Regions from separate parts of the Pseudobacillus sp. 179-B 2D1 NHS genome, predicted to be linked through region 2. Evidence: riboswitches for the same ligand, from Rfam matches in the RefSeq annotation. Region 2 holds a riboswitch; each other region holds the start of a gene.
The links. A riboswitch is a leader RNA that binds a small molecule or an ion and turns the genes downstream of it on or off. The one in region 2 is predicted to bind cyclic di-GMP.
Positions count from the first base shown of each region.

Region 1: another riboswitch for cyclic di-GMP. It lies ahead of ACH0BF_RS03540 (class I adenylate-forming enzyme family protein); the one in region 2 lies ahead of ACH0BF_RS13210 (anti-repressor SinI family protein).
Region 3: another riboswitch for cyclic di-GMP. It lies ahead of ACH0BF_RS23720 (hypothetical protein); the one in region 2 lies ahead of ACH0BF_RS13210 (anti-repressor SinI family protein).
Region 4: another riboswitch for cyclic di-GMP. It lies ahead of ACH0BF_RS03575 (amidase); the one in region 2 lies ahead of ACH0BF_RS13210 (anti-repressor SinI family protein).

Region 1 is NZ_JBIQDP010000002.1:241,144-246,158, reverse strand. Features, by position in the region: gene ACH0BF_RS03550 (S-layer homology domain-containing protein) at 1-1,184, opposite strand, end outside; gene ACH0BF_RS03545 (hypothetical protein) at 1,491-1,826, shown strand; cyclic di-GMP riboswitch class I at 2,121-2,208, shown strand; gene ACH0BF_RS03540 (class I adenylate-forming enzyme family protein) at 2,652-4,151, shown strand; gene ACH0BF_RS03535 (aldehyde dehydrogenase family protein) at 4,522-5,015, shown strand, end outside.
Region 2 is NZ_JBIQDP010000012.1:30,737-35,751, forward strand. Features, by position in the region: gene ACH0BF_RS13200 (LOG family protein) at 76-657, opposite strand; gene ACH0BF_RS13205 (helix-turn-helix domain-containing protein) at 1,302-1,637, shown strand; gene ACH0BF_RS13210 (anti-repressor SinI family protein) at 1,834-1,974, opposite strand; cyclic di-GMP riboswitch class I at 1,994-2,079, opposite strand; gene ACH0BF_RS13215 (hypothetical protein) at 2,216-3,199, opposite strand; gene ACH0BF_RS13220 (sugar phosphate nucleotidyltransferase) at 3,217-4,593, opposite strand; gene ACH0BF_RS13225 (glycosyltransferase) at 4,617-5,015, opposite strand, start outside.
Region 3 is NZ_JBIQDP010000041.1:18,888-23,902, reverse strand. Features, by position in the region: gene ACH0BF_RS23740 (hypothetical protein) at 7-291, opposite strand; gene ACH0BF_RS23735 (DUF2164 domain-containing protein) at 485-730, opposite strand; gene ACH0BF_RS23730 (hypothetical protein) at 1,164-1,301, shown strand; gene ACH0BF_RS23725 (DUF402 domain-containing protein) at 1,989-2,537, shown strand; cyclic di-GMP riboswitch class I at 2,822-2,905, shown strand; gene ACH0BF_RS23720 (hypothetical protein) at 2,955-3,266, shown strand; gene ACH0BF_RS23715 (DUF6434 domain-containing protein) at 3,386-3,958, opposite strand; gene ACH0BF_RS23710 (S-layer homology domain-containing protein) at 4,577-5,015, shown strand, end outside.
Region 4 is NZ_JBIQDP010000002.1:252,015-257,029, reverse strand. Features, by position in the region: gene aspA (aspartate ammonia-lyase) at 219-1,658, shown strand; gene ACH0BF_RS03580 (FMN-binding glutamate synthase family protein) at 1,827-3,494, shown strand; cyclic di-GMP riboswitch class I at 3,579-3,665, shown strand; gene ACH0BF_RS03575 (amidase) at 3,715-4,617, shown strand; gene ACH0BF_RS03570 (methyl-accepting chemotaxis protein) at 4,800-5,015, shown strand, end outside.

The DNA.
Region 1 (5,015 bases), on a different contig from region 2:
TTCGTTCTAAAATGAACACCATCCCAGCTGTAATATTCCACCCCAGAATTCATGAATGAAGGGGCAGGGCCTACGCTGTATGTAACAAACTTATCTGTATTAAAGTTATATAAATGATGAACCAATTGGCCGTTGTTCTCTTTTGAATAATAAGCTCGACGCTTAATCATTGGTTGAGGCAAAAGGTAGGCATCGCTGTGCTTGACAAAACCTGTTTTTCCAGCAATTTTGATTTCTATTTTTTCTGCATCCGATGTGACGTATTCCAATTCAGTTGGAGGAGTACCATAAGCTCCGGCGTCCACATTGAAATAAAAGTTTTTTAATGAAGAATCATAGATTAATGTGGCCGCATGTTCAACGGTCGGTTTAGCAACGACGATGCCGGCATTCATTTTAACGATTTGGTTGCCGGACATAATAACTTGTGCCGGATCATTTGCCATAGCCGCTGCGGCTTTTTCGTATGTATCAAAGCTTTTAGCGCCGGTATTCAGGTTGCCGTTTGCGTCCACTGTTCCCACTCTAAATGGCCCATCCGGCTCGGGCTCTTCTTCTTTTTCAGCAACCTTAAGCATTCGATAAATAAAAGCCGCCGCTTGTTCGCGTGTTGTGTGGCTTTTCGGTTCAAACCTAAGGGTTCCGAGATTGTTATTGTTTTTATCAACATTTGGAATGCCAGCGGTAATATTAAGTCCTACCATGTGAGCAATAGCTAACCGGAACATAGAGGAGGTGATTTCATTGGCGTCAGTAAAATCAAGCGATCCTCTTATTTTCGATACTTTAAGAAAATCAAGCGAATTGTCGATCATGACGGACATTTGTTCCCGGTTGATAAAGTCATCAGGACCGAATTTCCCGTTTGAATAACCAGAAATGATCCCTGCTTGGGCTGCTGCATTGATGCTTGGTGCCAGTGTTAATGTAGGGGGAACATCAGAAAATGTTGTCGTTCCGCCACTTAAATGAAGAGCTCGCGCTAAGAAAGCAGCGAATTGTCCTCTTGTTACTTTTTCCTTTGGGGCATAGCGTCCTTCTCCGTAGCCAGAGACAATTCCTTTCTCAACCATCGCTCTCATTTCTTTTTCTAATGCACCGCTGATGTCATCTGCGGCAGAGGGAGAGGGTATAATCGGGAGAACCAACAAAAGAGTGAGGAAAAACGCAGTTAGTTTTCTCATAATAGACTCCTTTCTTTCAAAAAACTTCCTATGATTTTTGTAATCTTCCATAATATGATAGTTTTTCATCTACCGATTAATCGTAACAGAAAATAAAGAACAAGATAAGGGGTCCATTCTACTATAGAAGGAAAAAGATTTAAGAAAATACAGCAATCTTTTTTTCTGTTACGGTAAAAAATAAAAGATGTTACTCATTTTTTATTTCCATGTAATTTCATAGAAAAGAAGATGAAAAGTTCAATTGCTACAATGAAAGGTAGCAATAAATAAGATACATACTATGACGGATAAAGGAGTCCACACATGGAGGAACATGTAAAGAAGTCTTTAGAAGAATGGAAACGCGAGATTGGCGAATTGTTAAAAGATATAGATAAGGAATACGAGGAAATCAAGCGGGAACTACAGGTGTATTCTTATAAATTCAGCATCACTAAACAAGTGATTCAGTCAACAATTAACGAAGACATTATTCGCAATATCCGTGAGCTTTATCATACCCCTTTTGAAAAGAGGTTTAATCAGCTAAAGGAAGAAATCAAGGATTTGGAAGAAAAGAAAAAAGTGTTTCAAATGTTCATCGATAAGATTGACAAAGTAAAGGGAAAAGAGAGTGTGCAGGAAACTGCTCACTCATAGGCTGAGAAGACGTACCGGAGTTTTTCATTCTTTCTACCATTCATCACTCGTTAATGAATGTTAATGAAAGAGCCTATGTATTTTGGGGGCTTATAAGCTAAGTGAGCGTCGATGATAAAAGAGCTTGCTACGAAGAAATATGAAGTAAGCAATAACTATAATTGGTCTTTTCGTCAAATATGAACAAGAAATGGTTAATTTATACATTGATGTTTACATTTACTTTTAGAACGATTATCATAACCATGAGAAGGCTCTGTGACTTAAGATTTGTCAGGAATAAGCTGTATTTACAAACGAGGATGGAAAGCTTGTCCAGAGATAAGGACGCAAAGCTAAGGGCCTGCGGTTATTTTTTAGCTATGGCCTCCTGGTTACAGAAAGAGGATTGGGCAAAAATCAGGGATGCTCTTTATGAGAGTACCCTGATACAAAAAGGCCTGCCAATCTTTGGCAGGCCTTTTTGTATGACTTTCACTAAATTGTAGGGGGAAGATGCGGAATATTAAGAGGGAATTTAATTTTTAATAGATAAGTTAACAAAAACTCTCTAAGAATAGAAGCGTTCATGCAACTATTTATCGAAGCATCAAAAAATATGTTTTTTTAAAAGGCGCCCTCTTTGTTAAGCTGCTCTGTTAAAGTTAATTATAGAAAGCTTGCTTAAAACTTATGTTACTAATAAAAATTCAACGTAAAACAAGAGTTGTCTAATGTGCTTGATGGTCTAAATTTAAAGGAAATTGAAAGCAGCGTTCATTCTTTTTGATACATGCTATACATGTTAGAAAAGATGGCACGTTTTCTTACGAAAGGAAGGTCCGTATGACGGATTTATATAATTGGATTTTTTGTGAAGAAGCAGATTTATCTAAAAGAGCTCTAATTACACAAACAGGGACGTACACGTTAGGAGACCTAAAGAAAAGTGTCAAAGAATATCATTCAATTTTGAAAGATATGGGTGATATCAAAGGGAAAAAAGTAGCGATCATTGTACCAGGGGTGGCTACTTTTTTAAGTATCTTACTCACGGTGAACAAGTTAGGCGGAACAGTTGTCCCGATAAGCCCACTCTTAAGAAAAGAAGATTTAACTCAAATCCTATCCTTTATTGATCCGCATATCGTCTTTACAGTCAAGGAACACAACGGTTTCTATTTAGAAAAAACTGTGCGGGCATGGGCAGGCTCTGTGGGTGAGGAGGTTGCGATCATTGAATCAGCCGATGGTCATGAATGGAAAACGGAGATCATTGCTGGGAAACCAAAACGAAGGGAAGCGGACCACTCGCCTTACATCATCGGGTGCACATCCGGCAGCACGGGAACACCAAAGGGAATAATAGTTGATAGAGCCTTTTTTGAGTTTGCCGAAAGGGCACTAACTAAGGGGGCTAGCCTCTCAAAAGAAGACAAGGTTTTCCTGGTGGTTCCAACATCGGTGTTGTATGGGCTTTGCTGGCTGCTGGCGGGGCTTCATTCTCAAATCACGATTGTTGCTACTGAATCATTTAGTTTTCCGGCAATTTTAAAACTAATGAAGTGGAATCCTGCGAATAAACTAGTGACCAGTCCTTCGTTATTCAAAGCTTTATGTATGTTTGACAAAGTTAGTGATATATCTGTGCTTAAATCGCTAACGGAAGTAAGCTTGGCTGGGGAAATGATTACGGCCGAATTTTTTGAAGGACTTGACCCCTTACATCATTGTAAAATCACTAGTATGTATGGTCTCTCGGAATTAGGAGCCCTTATGTACACAGAGTCTGATATTCGGGAGGGAGTAGAATGGTCGTTAACACCTGGAGTGGCGTATAATTTGGAGAATCTATCCAAAGAAGGCGTAGGTGAATTACATTTTAAAACACCTTGTAAATTTCTTGGCTATTATAAATGCCCGGAGCTAACAGAAGAACTGTATAAAGAAGGCTGGTTTAGTACAGGAGATTTGGCGAAAATCACGAGTGAGCAAAAAATTAAAGTCGTTGGTCGAAAAAAAGATATGATCAAGAAAGGCGGACAACAGGTTATCCGGGGCGAAATTGAACAAATGCTAACGAAGCATGAAGCAGTAGAAAAAGCAGCGGTTTTAGGAATGCCTCATGCCATCTTTGGCGAACAAGTCATTGCTTTTATTATCAAAAAGAAAGAAATTCCATTAAGCGAGATTTACAATTATTGTAGAGACCGTTTGGCCAGTTTCAAGGTTCCGGATAAGATTTTTATTTTGGAAGATATTCCTTTAGTTCAAGGAAAAGTGGATAAAGTGACCTTAAAGCAAGAGGCGCAAAAATTAATTGCGAATATTGAAGAAAAGAGTTAATTCTTTTACATGGTGAGACGGTTTATCTTAATAAAAGCATTCCTTTTAAAAAGCTCATACATAGCTGAAGAGGAAGGAAATCAGAATGAAGTACAGGTCTCTGAAAAATCATCTAACATTTGATTGCAAGACAACCATTTCGCTATTTCTAATAACTGAAAATATGCTAAACTAAAAAAAGTTCCACTATTCACGACACTTTTACCAAATGTAGAATCCGCATTCCCTCTCACTTTTCGGCATAGTCTGGGGAAACATTGCCACTCATTTGCGAGTGAACGATAGATAGACAAACTGATAGGAACAGATGCCCGATTGCTTTTTTGATAAAGCAGTATAAGTGATTATTGTTGAAAGAGGAGGAGAAACAATGCGTTATTTAAATTACATTAATGGACAGTGGAAAGAACCAATTACAGGGGAATACAAAGAAAATACAAGTCCTCATAATGGAGAAATTCTAGGGGAATTTCCTTCTAGCTCAAAAGAGGATGTTCAAGAAGCAGTAGCAGCAGCGAAGGAAGCGTTTTTGTCATGGAAAAAATGCTCTTCCCAAACACGGGCATCCTATCTGCGTAAGGCAGCAGCGATCTTAAGTGAAAATATAGAAGAAGTAGGGCGGGACTTGGCGCTTGAAGAAGGTAAAACACTTGCAGAATCAATTGGAGAGACACAGCGTGCCATTAGTATTCTAGAGTATTACGCAGCAGAAGGTCTTCAGCCAATCGGTGACGTGATTCCATCTGCCAATGCAGACACACTTTTATATACGAACCGTGTCCCACTTGGCCCAATTGCATTAATTACTCCTTGGAACTTTCCAATCGCTATTCCAGTTTGGAAACTCGCACCAGCTCTTATTTA
Region 2 (5,015 bases):
TTTTAAAAGCCTTCTAATGCCCTTTATGGGCTAAGTGACTACCCCTACAAACGATGGGATTTTCAACATTTTTAGTTAGCTTTGAGATTTTGTAATATAGGTTTTCACTGAAGGCGGCTGATATGTATTAAACTGATGAAGCAAACCCGCCGGATCAGTGTCTACAAGGGCCATAGAACGGTATTTTTCCTGTAAAAACTGTTCTTCTGTCATATGATTGAACAAGGTGACAAGCGGGGTGTAATAATTATTGATATTCAAAAGGCCGCATGGTTTTTGATGTAGTCCTAACTGAGCCCATGTGAAAATTTCAAAAAATTCCTCTAATGTTCCTGGTCCGCCCGGTAAGGCAATAAATCCGTCCGCTAATTCGGCCATCTTAGCCTTTCTCTCATGCATGGATTCAACAACAATTAGCTGAGATAAGTGTTTATGAGAAATTTCTCTTTCATCAAGAAAGCTTGGCATCACTCCAATGACATGACCGCCCGCTTCCAAAACAGCATCAGCTACCGCTCCCATTACTCCTACACTTGCGCCTCCGTATACAAGCTCGATTTGGCGCTTAGCAAGCTCTTTTCCTAAAGTTTTTGCTCCTTCAATATAAAGATCAGAAGCTCCATTACTTGATCCACAAAATACAGCTAGTCTTTTCAAAAAGTATTCCTCCTTACATTACCCAATGTTATTGATTATACATAACGATACACCTTTGGTAAACAATGGATGAGTCAATAAAAACGAGGCGGTCTCTTATGTTAGCCGACAAGTCTATCCATCCTACTCTTCAAAATCGTAATAGGAGTTAAATTTTACTTGTTAATGTTGATTATTCCCTAGCTAATATATCTAATGAAAGGGAAGAATGTCACATTTTATCCTTACGAGGAAAAGTCTTAACCTGTGGCAAAGACAGGTCCAATTGATTGTACGAGCTAGAGAGCTACCAGCAAACTCTTTTTTAGTCATAAAGAAAAGCCCCTCACCCGTGTGAGAAGCCATTCAAGCTATTTACTGCCGTTCTTCCCTTGACTGTCAAAAGGTTTCAGTCTGTTGCCAAACACATCTTTTCACATATAAATGCTCCTTTACCGATGAGCATCAGATAAGAAGATAGTACGTTGTGGAAACAATATGAGTGAGTCGCTTCTCTCATGTTTTTGTGTAATTTCAGCCCAGTCCTGCTGTAACTGATCATAAATGCTCCATTACTTTTAATAAGGGCTTTGTTCTTTTAAGCGGTATCATGTTAAAATAAATCTGTATAATTCGGTTTTCAGCATATTTTAAGGGTGATCATAATGTCTATAGGGGAAAGAATCCGTGAGCTTAGAATGTCTAAAGGACTTTCGTTGACTGAATTGGCAAATCGAGCCGGAGTAGCAAAATCATACGTCTCTTCAGTGGAACGCCAAATACAATTAAATCCTTCTATTCAATTTCTGCATAAAGTTGCCTCGGTATTAAATGTGAGTGTAGAGAAATTAATAGACGAAGGTGACAATCCTATTAAAGAAATTGATACTGAATGGCTCGAACTGGCCAAAGAAGCAATGGAATCCGGGATCAGCAAAGAACAGTTTAAACAATTTCTTGAGTTTCAAAAATGGCAGAAGTCTAATAGTCCCGATAAATAAGTTCTCTTTTAACGGGGCTTTTTCACTTGCCTTCCTTTAACAAACAAGCAGAAAATTCAGAAATAACGATAGGCAATTGATCCCGCATGTCAAACTTCTTTCGTAATGCTGTAGTTTTTATTAGGGCTCTATTCAACTATTTTCTGCTTATTTAGATCTGACCGCTTCACCGGAATGTCCCCCATTAGAGTCATCTTCAGGCAAGCCTAAAACTTGTCCCCTCAAACCGGCCGCTTTTCAAAAAATCCCTCACTTCCTGAAGAGAGATTCCTAGCTCTTTTGCTTCTTTTATTAAAACAATCCATTCCCTGTCCACTGAGACTTGGTCTTCTTTCATAAGAAAATCCTCCTAGAATATCGGCAGCCCAGCCGTCATAGCGTATTTCCCCTTAGACCTGAAGCTTTGCGTCCTTATTTTTCAATAAGTTTGCCTTTTTCTATGATTTGATATTCGCCTTTGCAAGAAAAAGAAAAGTTTTATTCTACTTAAATTTTAGCACCTGGATTGAGTTGTTTGCATTAGTTTTAGTAAAACATTTTATCACTTCTTTCGACGGAATAAACAGACACTTTTTTTCTCAGTAACTATTTTTCTGACCACGATCGTTGATCCATTCATCTGCTATATTTAGATCTAATTGATTATTTTCTGTTTCAGCTGTAAGCACTACGAGCGGCGCAGAATGCCTGATACGCTGCACATCCCAAACCATGCCCTCAAATTTATTATATGAACCATCCGCCTTTATGAATTGCTCTGTATGTTCGGTCAGTTGTACTTGCAGCCCTGTAAAATAATTGCCTGAGCACTCATTTGGAATGCTGATTGAACCTACTAACCGGATGCCAAAAACACAATCATCCAATGACACATTTTCAAAACGATTGGCATTAATCCAACTGTAAGTCTCATCTTTAGGATTTTCGGCTTTTAGTTGAATGCCTGTTTGGAAGCCCACTATAGAAATATTTTCAAAATGAACAAAGCTAATGTTGTGCCACGGACCCTTAGCATAAAGAGAAAGACCCGTTCCTTTGTAACTTTCACTTTTGTTGATAATCGCCATGTTTTCAATACGGGTCCTATTTGTGGCATCGAAGCGGTCCGTGCCTTTTAAAAAAATAACTTCCGACTGAAAATCAGGATCTACGATTTGCACGGTTCCATTTATAATGACGGCATCCTTCTCAACGGTTATCACACGCTCATTTCCCTTAACCACCAATATAGAATTTTGGCCAAACTCCAGTTTCACGCCTTCTTTGACAGTAAAGCCTGACTGGACGACATACTTTTTGTTTGCTCTAAACATTACTTTTTCTTTTTTGTATGTAACACAAAAATCAATGGCCTGTTGAATCGCCTTTGAATAATCGTCTGCTGTTCCTCTTTCATCTGTTGTAAAATCTTCTACTTCTACAACTTGTTCCCGGGATGCACGATTCGTCTGTTCAAGGTCGGGCTCTCCCCACCCCCGCAAACCTATCAGCAAATAGAAACTAACTGCTCCAAATAGAAAAATAATAGGCAGCCATCTAATGTGCATATTCTTCTCTAGCATCAATTTTGCCTTCTTATTCAACTTACTACTTTATTGCAATGCTGCACGACTTCATACCAGTCCATGTAAATGCGGTATATGTCCTCTTCTACTAAATTAGAACCTGATTGCACTTCGATAAATTCCAAATCTGTGATTGCCTTCAACCCATGTTCTGCTCCAACTGGAATATGAAGCACATCTCCCGCTTTCACAGAATAAATTAAGCCATTTAAAGCAAATTCTCCTTTTCCTTTAATAATTGTCCAGACTTCACTGCGAAAACGATGCTTTTGATAACTTAAATTCTTGGTAGCTTTTATGCAAACCCGCTTGGTTAATACCTCCGCTTCGTCCTCCACTTTCGTATAATCGAGCACGCGATACCAACCCCAGCGTCTCTCCTCATACATTGGCCGCTTCTGAATTCCATCAAGCAATGTCTTAACCCTCGGGCTTTTATTTTTATCCGATACGAGAATACCGTCGGGACTCGCTGCAATGATAAGATCCGTCACACCGACTACAGTAACTGGTATTCCCAGCTCATTAATCATATGAGTATTTGTGCAATCTTGACTGATTACTCCATCGCCCATTTGATTTGTGCACATTTCTTCTGTTAGTGTATTCCACGTTCCAAGATCTTTCCAATAACCGTTATAAGGAACCGTTACTATTTTTTTTGTTTTTTCAACGACTTCATAATCAAATGACTTTTTTGGCAGAAGCGAATACTGTTTGTATAACTCCTCGTAATGGATAGGCAAGCCCTTTTCTTCAAGGATAGATAAAATGTATTCAAGCTTAAATGCAAAAACTCCTGCGTTCCATAAAGCGTGCTGTTCTATTAAGCCAGCTGCTTGTAATGCAGACGGCTTTTCTTTAAAATGGCTTACTTCCATATAAGCCCGTTGAATGTCCTCAATTTTAGGTAAAATGTAACCATACTTTTCTGAAGGGAATGTCGGCTTTACACCTATTAAAGCAAGGTCTGCCTCAGAAGTTATCAATGTTTCTTCCAACCGTTCCACTTCATGGAAAAAACGGTCCTCAACAAATGGATCAACGGGAAGTACACCAATTACTTCTTGTAAGCTAACCCCCTTTATGCAATACAAATATACAGCTGCTAAAGCAATAGCGGAAAATGTGTCTCTTCTCTCCGGTTCAGTAATAAGCGGCACATGCGAACCTAATTGACTTTGTATCATATCTACTTGAGATTTGCTTGTAGCAATCATGGTTGATTGCTGTAAACCCACGTGACCAAGCTGCCGCCATACTCTTTGCACCATCGACTCCATATGGCCGTCTTCATTAGCAAGCACCTGTAAAAATTGTTTTGATCTCGAATCGTTTGATAAGGGCCATAAGCGTTTTCCCGACCCACCGGATAATAAGATTAGCTGCATTCATCGTTCCCCCGTTCCGTTTTTTAATAGTTATCTGCTTTTGTATAAGTGGAAATCAATCGGTCCGTCACAACCTCCTCTGAAAAACGGTGGGCTACAAACTCTCTAGCCCGCCCGGCTAATTTGGCTGCCAGCTCTCTATTAATCAGCAACTGTTCAGTATGCTCTACAAATTCTTTATTCTGTTCACAGATCAGTGCTTCTTCATTGTGTGTGAAGCCAATGCCGGAATTTGTAATGTTGCTCATCACGATGGAACACCCTAAAGCAGCTGCCTCCAATATCTTATTTTGCTGCCCCGCTCCAAAGCGAAGGGGACAAACGTATACTGCCGCTTTCCATTGCCACGGTCTAATATCCTCTACAAATCCAGTAACCATTACACCGCTGATTTTGCTCAGTTTCTGTACATCTGCTGAAGG
Region 3 (5,015 bases), on a different contig from region 2:
GGCGCATTACTCACGTCTAACTTTTTTTAGATAGGAAAGAACGCTCGTTTTTAAAGAAGCGTAAGAACCTATTGCTGCATAACCATAGAACCAACCCATAAATAATCCTGCGGTGAGATGGCCATTGTGGCTGATAAAGATAGATATAAGCAAACCATTAAAAAGGGCTATAAGCGGAACGAGTGACTTAGGTGTGTGAAAGAACATTTTTATTAGCTGTGTTAGGATCATGACTACAGGCACTGCGATGACAGCATCCCAAAAGTTTGTATGCACGGTAGGGAAAACGATAACCAATACACCACCTTCCAGTAGTAGTATGGCTGGCTTTTCTGTTATTTATCCGAACAAAGCCAGGCAAACCTAGCCGCTTCTATATAGGAGTCATGAAGAATCGAAAGCCGTAACTGGTTTAAGGATACAAGTGCAAAGAATACAATAAAAGAGTGAATTGTAGTAAATTCACTCTCAGAGTGACTAGCTTTCAGCGTTTTATGGGCCGCTCTAACGTTAAGATTTCATCTTCCAATGAAGAAAATTGTTGCTCAATGATATGCTTTGCATCGGAGATGGCGGCATTATAGAAATGCGGAGCCAACAATTCCTTAACGAAATCCAACACCCTTTCTGCGGCGAACTCAGATATCTCCTCATCTCTTTCCTGTAGAAAGAAATCTTGAATGTCAGCAATCATTAATTCCTTTTGTTCTTTTGTAATTTTCATAAACAAATCAATCACTCCTTTGAAGGCATGTTACTGTAACTATACAGGTGAAGCCTAAGAAATTACAGTCTATATTTTTATGGCCAATTATGTACAGAATGGGTTGTCTGGCGAGCAAATCATTTTCTAAAGAATAGTCAATGATACATGTTTTACGGAGGGTGCTTATAAGCTTCACAACAATTGATTTCTCTCTGCTGCTATCTATGTATTCACTACTGTCAGCGGATAGAAACCACACACGAAAGACATGCAGCCATTTGTATCTTCTCTTTTTTCTATTTGAAGAAATTCGTCGAAATTTTTTTTGTAATACCCCCTTCACTTTGTAAGCGCTTTCCATTATAGTGAAATTAGAAGAAGTTTTGTATGCAGCTTGGTGGGCATATGACAATGAATTTATTATGGGTGAAGAATGCTATAAAGAGGAGGGAGAACAATGATGAGAAAAAATAATTTAACACTGTCTAATTTTGTTCATAAAGACCAATTTGATTTAAACGCTTATCTTGTCTACCTGTTTCATAAATTTTATAACGATGTTCCACAGGCATTCAAAGGCAAAATAAAAGAATGACGACGAAGCTTTCATTCGTTTGACGTCTCTTTTGTCTATCATAGCTGAGTGCTTCATGAAAAATTGCTTGATCGATCATGTCACATTGGAAAAGTTGAAAAGAGAGAAAAGCTTTCTGTAAAAGTCTTCGGTGTGAATCAGTCTGTGTGAGTCTTTCTTCTTTGGGTTTTCCGATGGATGGGTCTGTTTTAATCATCAATTATTTTCTGTGCAAATTTGAAACATTTCCTCGTTCGCTGACGCATTCGCTGCTTTACGCTTTAATTTAAAAGTAATCATGCCATTCATTCAGTTTTCTATCCTCTCTTTCGAACACTTCCAATGTATTTCTGCGATTAGATACTTACAAGAAAGTATGAGCAGAAGATCATTTCTTTTTTATTCGTCCCTTTAGAAAGTACAACTCTCTACACGGAAGGAGTCGTTCAATTTAAAATCGCGGGTCCGTTTGATTGGAAAGCGTCAGTTAACATGGTTTCACAATAAAGCCTAAAGCCTTCTAAAGGAAATAAGGAAGGCTTTAGGCTTTTCATTCTTCTTAATTTCTTACTGCTCATTCTCTTCCTCGTTGTTCTTCGGTCTTTGTAAATCTGAAGCGAAATGGATAAAAATTGCTGCTTTTTGATGATACAATGGACCAGAACATAGGTCTGATCAAGAGCATGAGATAGAAGGAGAAACTAAACGATGATTCATCTAAATACATCCATTAATCAATATGCTAATAAAATAATAGAAAGAAAGATACGATATGATTCCACCATTGTTGAACATGTTTGCAAACTATTGAAGGCGCAAGATCAAAAAATCGTCCTTTTTCATAAAATAAAGGAGTCGTTTACAATGACGGCAGAGAAAACATCATTAACGATTCCTAAGGGCAGCTATACGATTGCTTACTATTGGAAAGATCGACCGTACAATGCGTATGTTTGGAGGGATGGCGAGGGAAATTACTTAGGTTCTTACTTTAACATTGTCAAGAACACACAGATAACCGGTCAAATCCTCTCTTTTGAAGACTTGATCATTGATGTCCTGGCTCTTCCAAATGGAAGCTGTTTCGTTCTAGATGAGGATGAGTTGTCTGAGCCGCTGGATCAATTCGAGAAAGGTACGGTTCAGCAGGCTCTACACTCATTAATGAATACTCTGGACGTCTTATTGCCTGAAATTATTTTAGAAACAGAACAGGTATACAAACATGAGGAACTTTTTTATTGGTTAAAGGATTAAGCAACCGTTATCAGTTAAACAGAGCAATAAGAAAAAGCATTTGATTAACTAATCAGATGCTTTTTTTCATCAGCAAGAGAAAGAAAGAGGAGTCGTTTATAAGCAATAAAGTATACATAAATTTCCTTTTGAAAAATAAATTATATCGAGAGAAGGTAAATTTATATCAGAGCAATAAAATGGTAATTAATTGCGCCATAAGGTATATTGACTCAGGGTATAATTTCCTATATTCTTCTTATGATATTGTGATCGCTTTATTGGTAGTTTGATAAAGTGATTCCTAATGATAAAGGCAAACTTATCGAAAGGTAAGGACGCAAAGCCGCGGGTCTAAGATTTTTAATTATGATAGCCGGGCTGCCAAAGGGGAAAATGATGGTCCTATTTGGTGAATCCAATTAAAGGTAGGGACTAATGATGCAAAATGAAGAGTTAAGAACGAGCATTAAAAGATTTTACAGCCTGATGGAAAGTTATTCGGATACTCCTGATTCAGCATTTGATTTTATTGTTTTTTTACGATCTTTTCTACGGATAAAATCTCCGTTGCCTTTGCCGACAACAGAGATAATGACGGTTCTTAAAGTTAACAAACCAGCTGTATTTTTTTCTTTAAGAGAAATGTCAAAGCGAAATGATATCCTTGAGTTTTTAACTGCGTTATCCATGGATTTTGAAAAAGCAGAGAAAAAGCTGCAAGATTTGTTAAAGAATAAACCTGTCTAGTTCAACCGCCAGCATTCTTGCTGGTTTTTTTTATGCGATAAAGATACTGTGGAACCGACGTGTCTCAAGAAAAGACAAGCAGACTATGATGCGCTTATTAGCCGTAAGCGTCCCAACGTTTAACGGTTAGAAATATACTTATTACTCCCGGGAAGCTTTTTAATATCATTCCAAGCGTTAACCGCGTCTTTATGACTTTTTGTTTTATTTTTTGGATCAGCGAAGAAGTCGCGGATAAATTGGTTATATTCAAATTGGGGGGCAATTTGTTTCTTATATGGTGAGTCTTTCTTGCACTCTTCTTCCTCGTGCCAAGCCTTTACCACATCACGATATGTTTTTCCTATATTATTTTTAAAGTAATGTTGAATATATGTAGAAAAACGGAACTTCGGACTAATCGCTGACTTGAAAAAAGCTCTAACGTCTTGGCTGCAGCGATGGTTTTCGGTAATGACCGTATCCAAACTTAACGATCTTTGTTTGTTGGGGTTTGAGCGAACCGTTAGTTTTCTGAGCGGCTTCTCTACTTTCCCCGTCTCAAGAAACATTTCAATTCTAGCTGAAAGTTCTATTTTCGAACCGGATGCGCTTATCCCATTCTCTCTGCAGCATAATCGCAATTCTTCCTTCAGCCAATAAAAATTTTTAAAATCTTGACTAGTTATATATCTTGTAAGACCAGGCCTCATCATTACACCTCCGTATACTTATTCCAGTTTAGAACAAACGTTCTTTTTTATCAATCCAATTATGGATAAAAATGTGAATGACTAACAAACATTAGCAAAACCGCTAGGTATCAACATGTTTTTTAAACCACCGCACGATGATGTAAAAGAAAAGTCATTCTGATGAAGAGATCATTTATTGGGCAGAAAGTGTGCAAAAATAAAAAACACCGACTGCTAGGATAGACTTTCAGGTTGATCATTACTATAAGAAAGCCACATGAAGTGAGTGCCATATTCATTTGAACAAAGGTAAATCATGTTTTCATACGGTTCTTCTATAAAGGCGCACAGAGGGAATTTGAGATATGAAAGGATAATTTCACCATTTTTTGTAAGCGGCGGATCACTTTGATTAGCTAGATAACTAACAAAAAAGACAGCCTAGCTATTGATTATATGAGCTGAAGAACAACTAGGTATTTCCTACTACCCATAAGGTGGTTTTTTTATTGAATTATATCCTTTTTGTGGAAATAAATATTTTTCAATAAAAGTAAAAAATTATATTGTAATTTTTGTTAGAAAGCTATAATATAAGTCTCAATCACAGAAACTATTAGAAGCGAGGATAAAAATTTGAAGTCATTTAAGATTTTACCAATTTTAGGATTGTCATTTGGATTATTGTTTTCTTCAAGTGCTTCAGCGGCTATAAAGCCTGTAGAGCGCTATGATATTTCGGACGTCGGTCCAAACCATCGGTTTTATGATTCAATTGAACGGTTTGTTTACTCTGATATTGTTGATGGATACGTCGAGTCCGAAACAATTGAAGAAGATGGCGAAATATACGATTACTCGTACATAAGTATTCGTCCAGAGGAAAAAATTAACCGCGCACAGTTCACAAAGATTTTAGTAAGTGCTTTATCTTTGAAGACTGGAACGAATGTAAAAGAATTCCCTGATGTGAAAGCTTCTAAATGGTATTATGAGCCGGTGCGTATCGCAAGTAGCCATGGGATCGTTGCTGGTGGATCTAATGGAAAGTTTAACCCGGATGCGCATATTACGC
Region 4 (5,015 bases), on a different contig from region 2:
GGAACATTGACTTATACATAATCCGGTTGTATTCTTAATTAAGAATATTTTAGGAATAATTCCTTAAAATGGTAGTGAGTCGACTGTTCTAAAAAAGAAGGTTGTTTATGATGTAAAGAATGTATATTTTATTTCAGACATTTTTTTAGAATCAATGATGAGAACTACTCTAGGTACAGCATGTCAGGAGAAATGTTTCTGAAAGGAATGGAATGATAATGATAAAAGATAAAGTAAGAATTGAAAAAGATTTTTTAGGTGAAAAAGAGATTGCAGCAGATGCATACTATGGCATTCAAACAATGCGCGCTTCCGAAAACTTTCCTATTACTGGTTATCACATTCATGGATCTTTGATTAAAGCATTAGGAATAGTGAAAAAAGCCGCTGCCTTGGCAAACATGGAAACGGGCCGTTTACATAGAGAGCTTGGTGAGGCCATTACACAGGCAGCGGAAGAAGTAATAGAAGGAAAATGGAATAACCAGTTTATTGTAGATCCGATTCAAGGCGGGGCCGGTACTTCGATCAATATGAACGCCAATGAAGTGATTGCCAATCGTGCCCTGGAATTGTTAGGGTACGAAAAAGGCCACTATAGCTATTTAAGTCCTAATAACCATGTAAATATGTCGCAGTCAACAAATGATGCTTTTCCTACTGCTATTCACATTGCTGTATTGGCATCACTAGAAAGTTTGCTTGTGACAATGAGCAAGATGCATAAAGTATTTGAGGAAAAAGCGGCGGAGTTTGACCATGTGATAAAGATGGGCCGTACCCATCTCCAAGATGCTGTTCCTATTCGCCTGGGCCAGGAATTTAAAGCTTATAGCAGTGTCGTAGAACGTGATATGGAAAGAATTCAGCGATCACGCACGCACTTGTATGAAGTCAATATCGGGGCCACAGCTGTAGGAACAGGGTTGAATGCCGATCCTGACTACATAAAAAACGCGACTAACTATCTTGCGGAATTGAGCGGATTTCCTTTAATGAGTGCGAGACACCTTGTTGATGCCACTCAAAATACGGATGCGTATACGGAAGTGTCTGCCGCATTAAAAATTTGTATGATTAATATGTCTAAGATTGCCAATGATCTTCGGTTGATGGCTTCGGGTCCGCGCGCAGGGCTTGCTGAGATTAGCCTGCCGGCACGTCAGCCTGGCTCATCGATTATGCCTGGAAAGGTCAATCCGGTCATGGCAGAAGTGATCAATCAAATCGCTTTTCAAGTGATAGGTAATGATCACACGATTTGTTTAGCTTCTGAAGCAGGACAGTTTGAGTTGAACGTTATGGAACCTGTGTTAGTTTTTAATTTACTTCAATCTATCAATATCATGGAGAATGGATTCCGTACCTTTACAGACCGTTGTCTTTCTGGCATTGAGGCCAATGTGGCTCGCTTGGAAGAATACGTAGAAAAAAGTGTGGGAATCATTACAGCGGTCAATCCTCATATTGGATATGAAACAGCTGCACAAATTGCCAAAGAAGCGATCGCGAGCGGAAAATCGGTTCGTGAATTGTGCTTGCAGCAGGGAATTTTAACAGAAGAAGAGATTGAGCTTATTTTAAATCCTTTTGAGATGACTGAGCCAGGCATTGCTGGGGCTGCTTTTTTACGTGATAACGCTGTCGCTAATAAATAACAATTAATATAAAAGAGCTTCCGAAAAAACATGGGAATGGTCCATTTTCGGAGGCTCTTTTCTTTACTGAAATAACAAGCGTCTGATGAAATTCTCTTCCCTGCATATATTCCTCGACGTACGTGCAAATTAAGGAAACCTGAACCGTCATAAATTGGAGGAATAATAATGAACCTTGCAGATTTTTTAATTATTTTAGGATCCGTGCTGCTGGCCGTTATTTTCATTATATTTATTTCTTTTCTAGTGTATATGATGTTATTTGATCGGAATCAGAAAAGCCACTCCATTTTAAGGAATTACCCACTTCTTGGAAGAATTCGTTATTTTTTTGAGAAGATTGGACCGGAAATGAGACAATATTGGTTCAATAGTGATACGGAAGGCCGGCCTTTCTCTAGAGAGGATTACGAACATATTGTTAAAAGTGCAAAATACAGCCGTGATGTTGTCGGATTTGGATCAAAACGTGACTTTGAGGAAGAGGGATTTTTCATACGAAATGATATGTTTCCGAAGCTGACAGAGGAACTGAAAGTAGACAGAAAAGAAAAAGTGTTAACAAAAAAATATATTTTATTAAAAGATCCTCTTTTTATGCAAAGAGAGGAAAAGCGGGAGGATGAAGAGGCACTCGCTTATTTGCTGGATGATGAGGAGGCTGTGGTGATTGGCCCAACTACTAAGCATCCGTTTATTTTAAAAGGACAGATTGGCATGTCAGCCATGAGTTATGGATCATTGGGAGACAAGGCTATTACCGCTTTATCCGAAGGGTTAGCTTTAGGAAAAGGATCTTGGATGAACACGGGAGAAGGCGGATTATCCCCTTATCACTTAAAAGGCGGAGTCGATATTATTATGCAGATCGGTCCTGGTTTATTTGGCATACGGGATAAACAAGGAGCAGTCGACTGGGAAGAATTAAAGAAAAAGAGTGAAATTCCGCAAATTAAAGCGTTTGAGATCAAATTGGCACAAGGGGCAAAGGCGCGAGGCGGACATATTGATGCCGAAAAAGTAACACCCGAAATTGCCGCTATACGTAAAGTTGAACCTTATAAATCAATTGATAGTCCAAACCGTTTTCGGGAATTTAGCGATGTGCCCTCCATATGTGAATTCATTGAGAAAATTCGCCACCATACTGGGAAACCAGTGGGAATGAAGATTGTCGTCGGCAGCAATAACAGTGTAGAAGAATTGGTTAAATATATGAAGGAAACCGGAAAAGGACCTGATTTTATTACAGTGGACGGAGGAGAAGGGGGCACAGGAGCTTCGTACCAGGAACTGATTGACAGTGTAGGGTTGCCGATTAAATCCGCTTTGCCTATTCTTGTAGCTACTCTTCAGAAATATGGGGTGCGTGACCGGGTAAAGATTATCGCTTCCGGCAAGCTGTTTACCCCTGACCGGATTGCAATTGCTCTTGCGATGGGGGCTGATCTCGTTAATATTGCGCGTGGATTCATGATTACAGTAGGATGCATTCAAACATTGAAGTGTCAATCGAATATTTGTCCGGTTGGAGTGGCCACCACTGATCCAGATCTACAAAAAGCACTTGTCATTGATGAGAAAAAATACCGGACAGCCAACTATTTGATCACCCTTCGGGAAGGATTATTCCGTCTTGCAGCAGCTGCCGGCTTAGAGTCGCCTGTACATTTTAAACCTCAACATGTTGCATACAAAGACGATAAGGGGGTTGTTACGCCACTTGCCGACATCCTCCGGGAGGTGGAGCAGCAAATAGGGGGGGATCAGAAACTAGACAATCATCGGGAAGAGCCGTTGCGAAAGTCGCCTCCTCTAGGCACAGAGCTTGTCTAAAGTGGGTGTCACACAGTGAGTTTTAGATAACTAATTGCTTTTGCTACATTTCTTAAACATTCCTTTCTTCTCCACCGATAATAAAGGTGTAAAAGGCAAACCTGGCGAAAGGCAGGGACGCAAAGCTACGGACCTAAGCAGCAGAGACTGTATGGCCGCCGGGCTGCCATTCTCCTCAGCATTGAAGAGCAATGGCTTTCAACAAAAGGGGGAGAACGGTGTGTACAGCGTAAAGAATGTGTGTTTGTTGATAGTGATGGCATTCATGGCAGGAAGTGCAGTATTTCTGATGACAAGTGACAGAGCGGCAGCAAATGAAGTGACGGAGCCGCGGTCAACTTGGCTATGGGATACACAGGAAATTGTTACAAGCAAAGATAAACTGCTTGCGTTTATGCAGGATCGTCAAGTGGGACGAGTATATTTGCAGATTGATCAGAGCATTTCAACAGAGCATTATAAAGAATTTATTAAACAGGCAGCAGCAAAAGGAATTCAAGTGCATGCGCTGGACGGTGCTCCTTCCTGGGTTTCCAGCAAGGGGCTTGCCCAGCAGCGAAGTTTTTTCTCCTGGGTAACCAATTACCAGGTGAAAGCATTGCCGGAAGAAAAGTTTAAGGGAATTCATTTAGATGTGGAACCGTATTTATATGAGGGATGGAACAGTCAATATAAAAAAACAGTTTTAGCTTATCAAACACTTTTGATAGAGGCCCATCAATCCGCCCAGCGCTTAGGTCTGCCTCTTGCAGTAGATATTCCATTTTGGTTTGATGAAAAAAATTACAGCAACACTTTAGGAAAAGGAAAGCTATCAGAGTGGGTCATTGCAAATACGGATGCCATTACCATTATGGCTTATCGGGATACTGCTGGCAGCCCGAACGGAATAATGGAGCTCGTTCGAAATGAGATGAATAACGCTGCAGCAAAGAATAAAAAAGTTTCTGTTGGAGTGGAAACAGTTCCTTCCACGGAAGCTGACTTTGTTTCTTTTTCTGAAGAAGGCGAGACATATATGTGGGAGCAATTAGCGATCGTTAAGTCTTATTACGGCAATCTTTCAAGTTTTGAAGGTTTCTCTATTCATTCCTTGCAAAGCTGGATGGCATGGCAGTCATGAAAATATCAAGCGCAACTTTTCTAGTTGCGTTTTTTTAGTTGTTTTAGATGTCTTTTACTGAATTTGTGTCATGTTTTAAACATTCCCAAAAAAATTTTTTTTATAGACGAGACTAGCTCTATATTTAGATGATAAATGTCCGATATAACTTAATAAAAACTTTACAAAAAAGGGGCTAGACAATGAAGATTCTACATGATTTGAAGATATCACAGAAATTATTAACCCTGATTATTCTCTTTGCTGTTATTACAAGCATTGTCGGTGTAGTGGGATATAAAAATATGAAAGAGATGGCTCATGGTTCAGAGATAATGTATAAGGAGCACTTGCAGCCGCTTGATTGGCTTGGGAGGATAAATGCCAATAACCGTGCAATCGATGCTTTCACCTTGGAA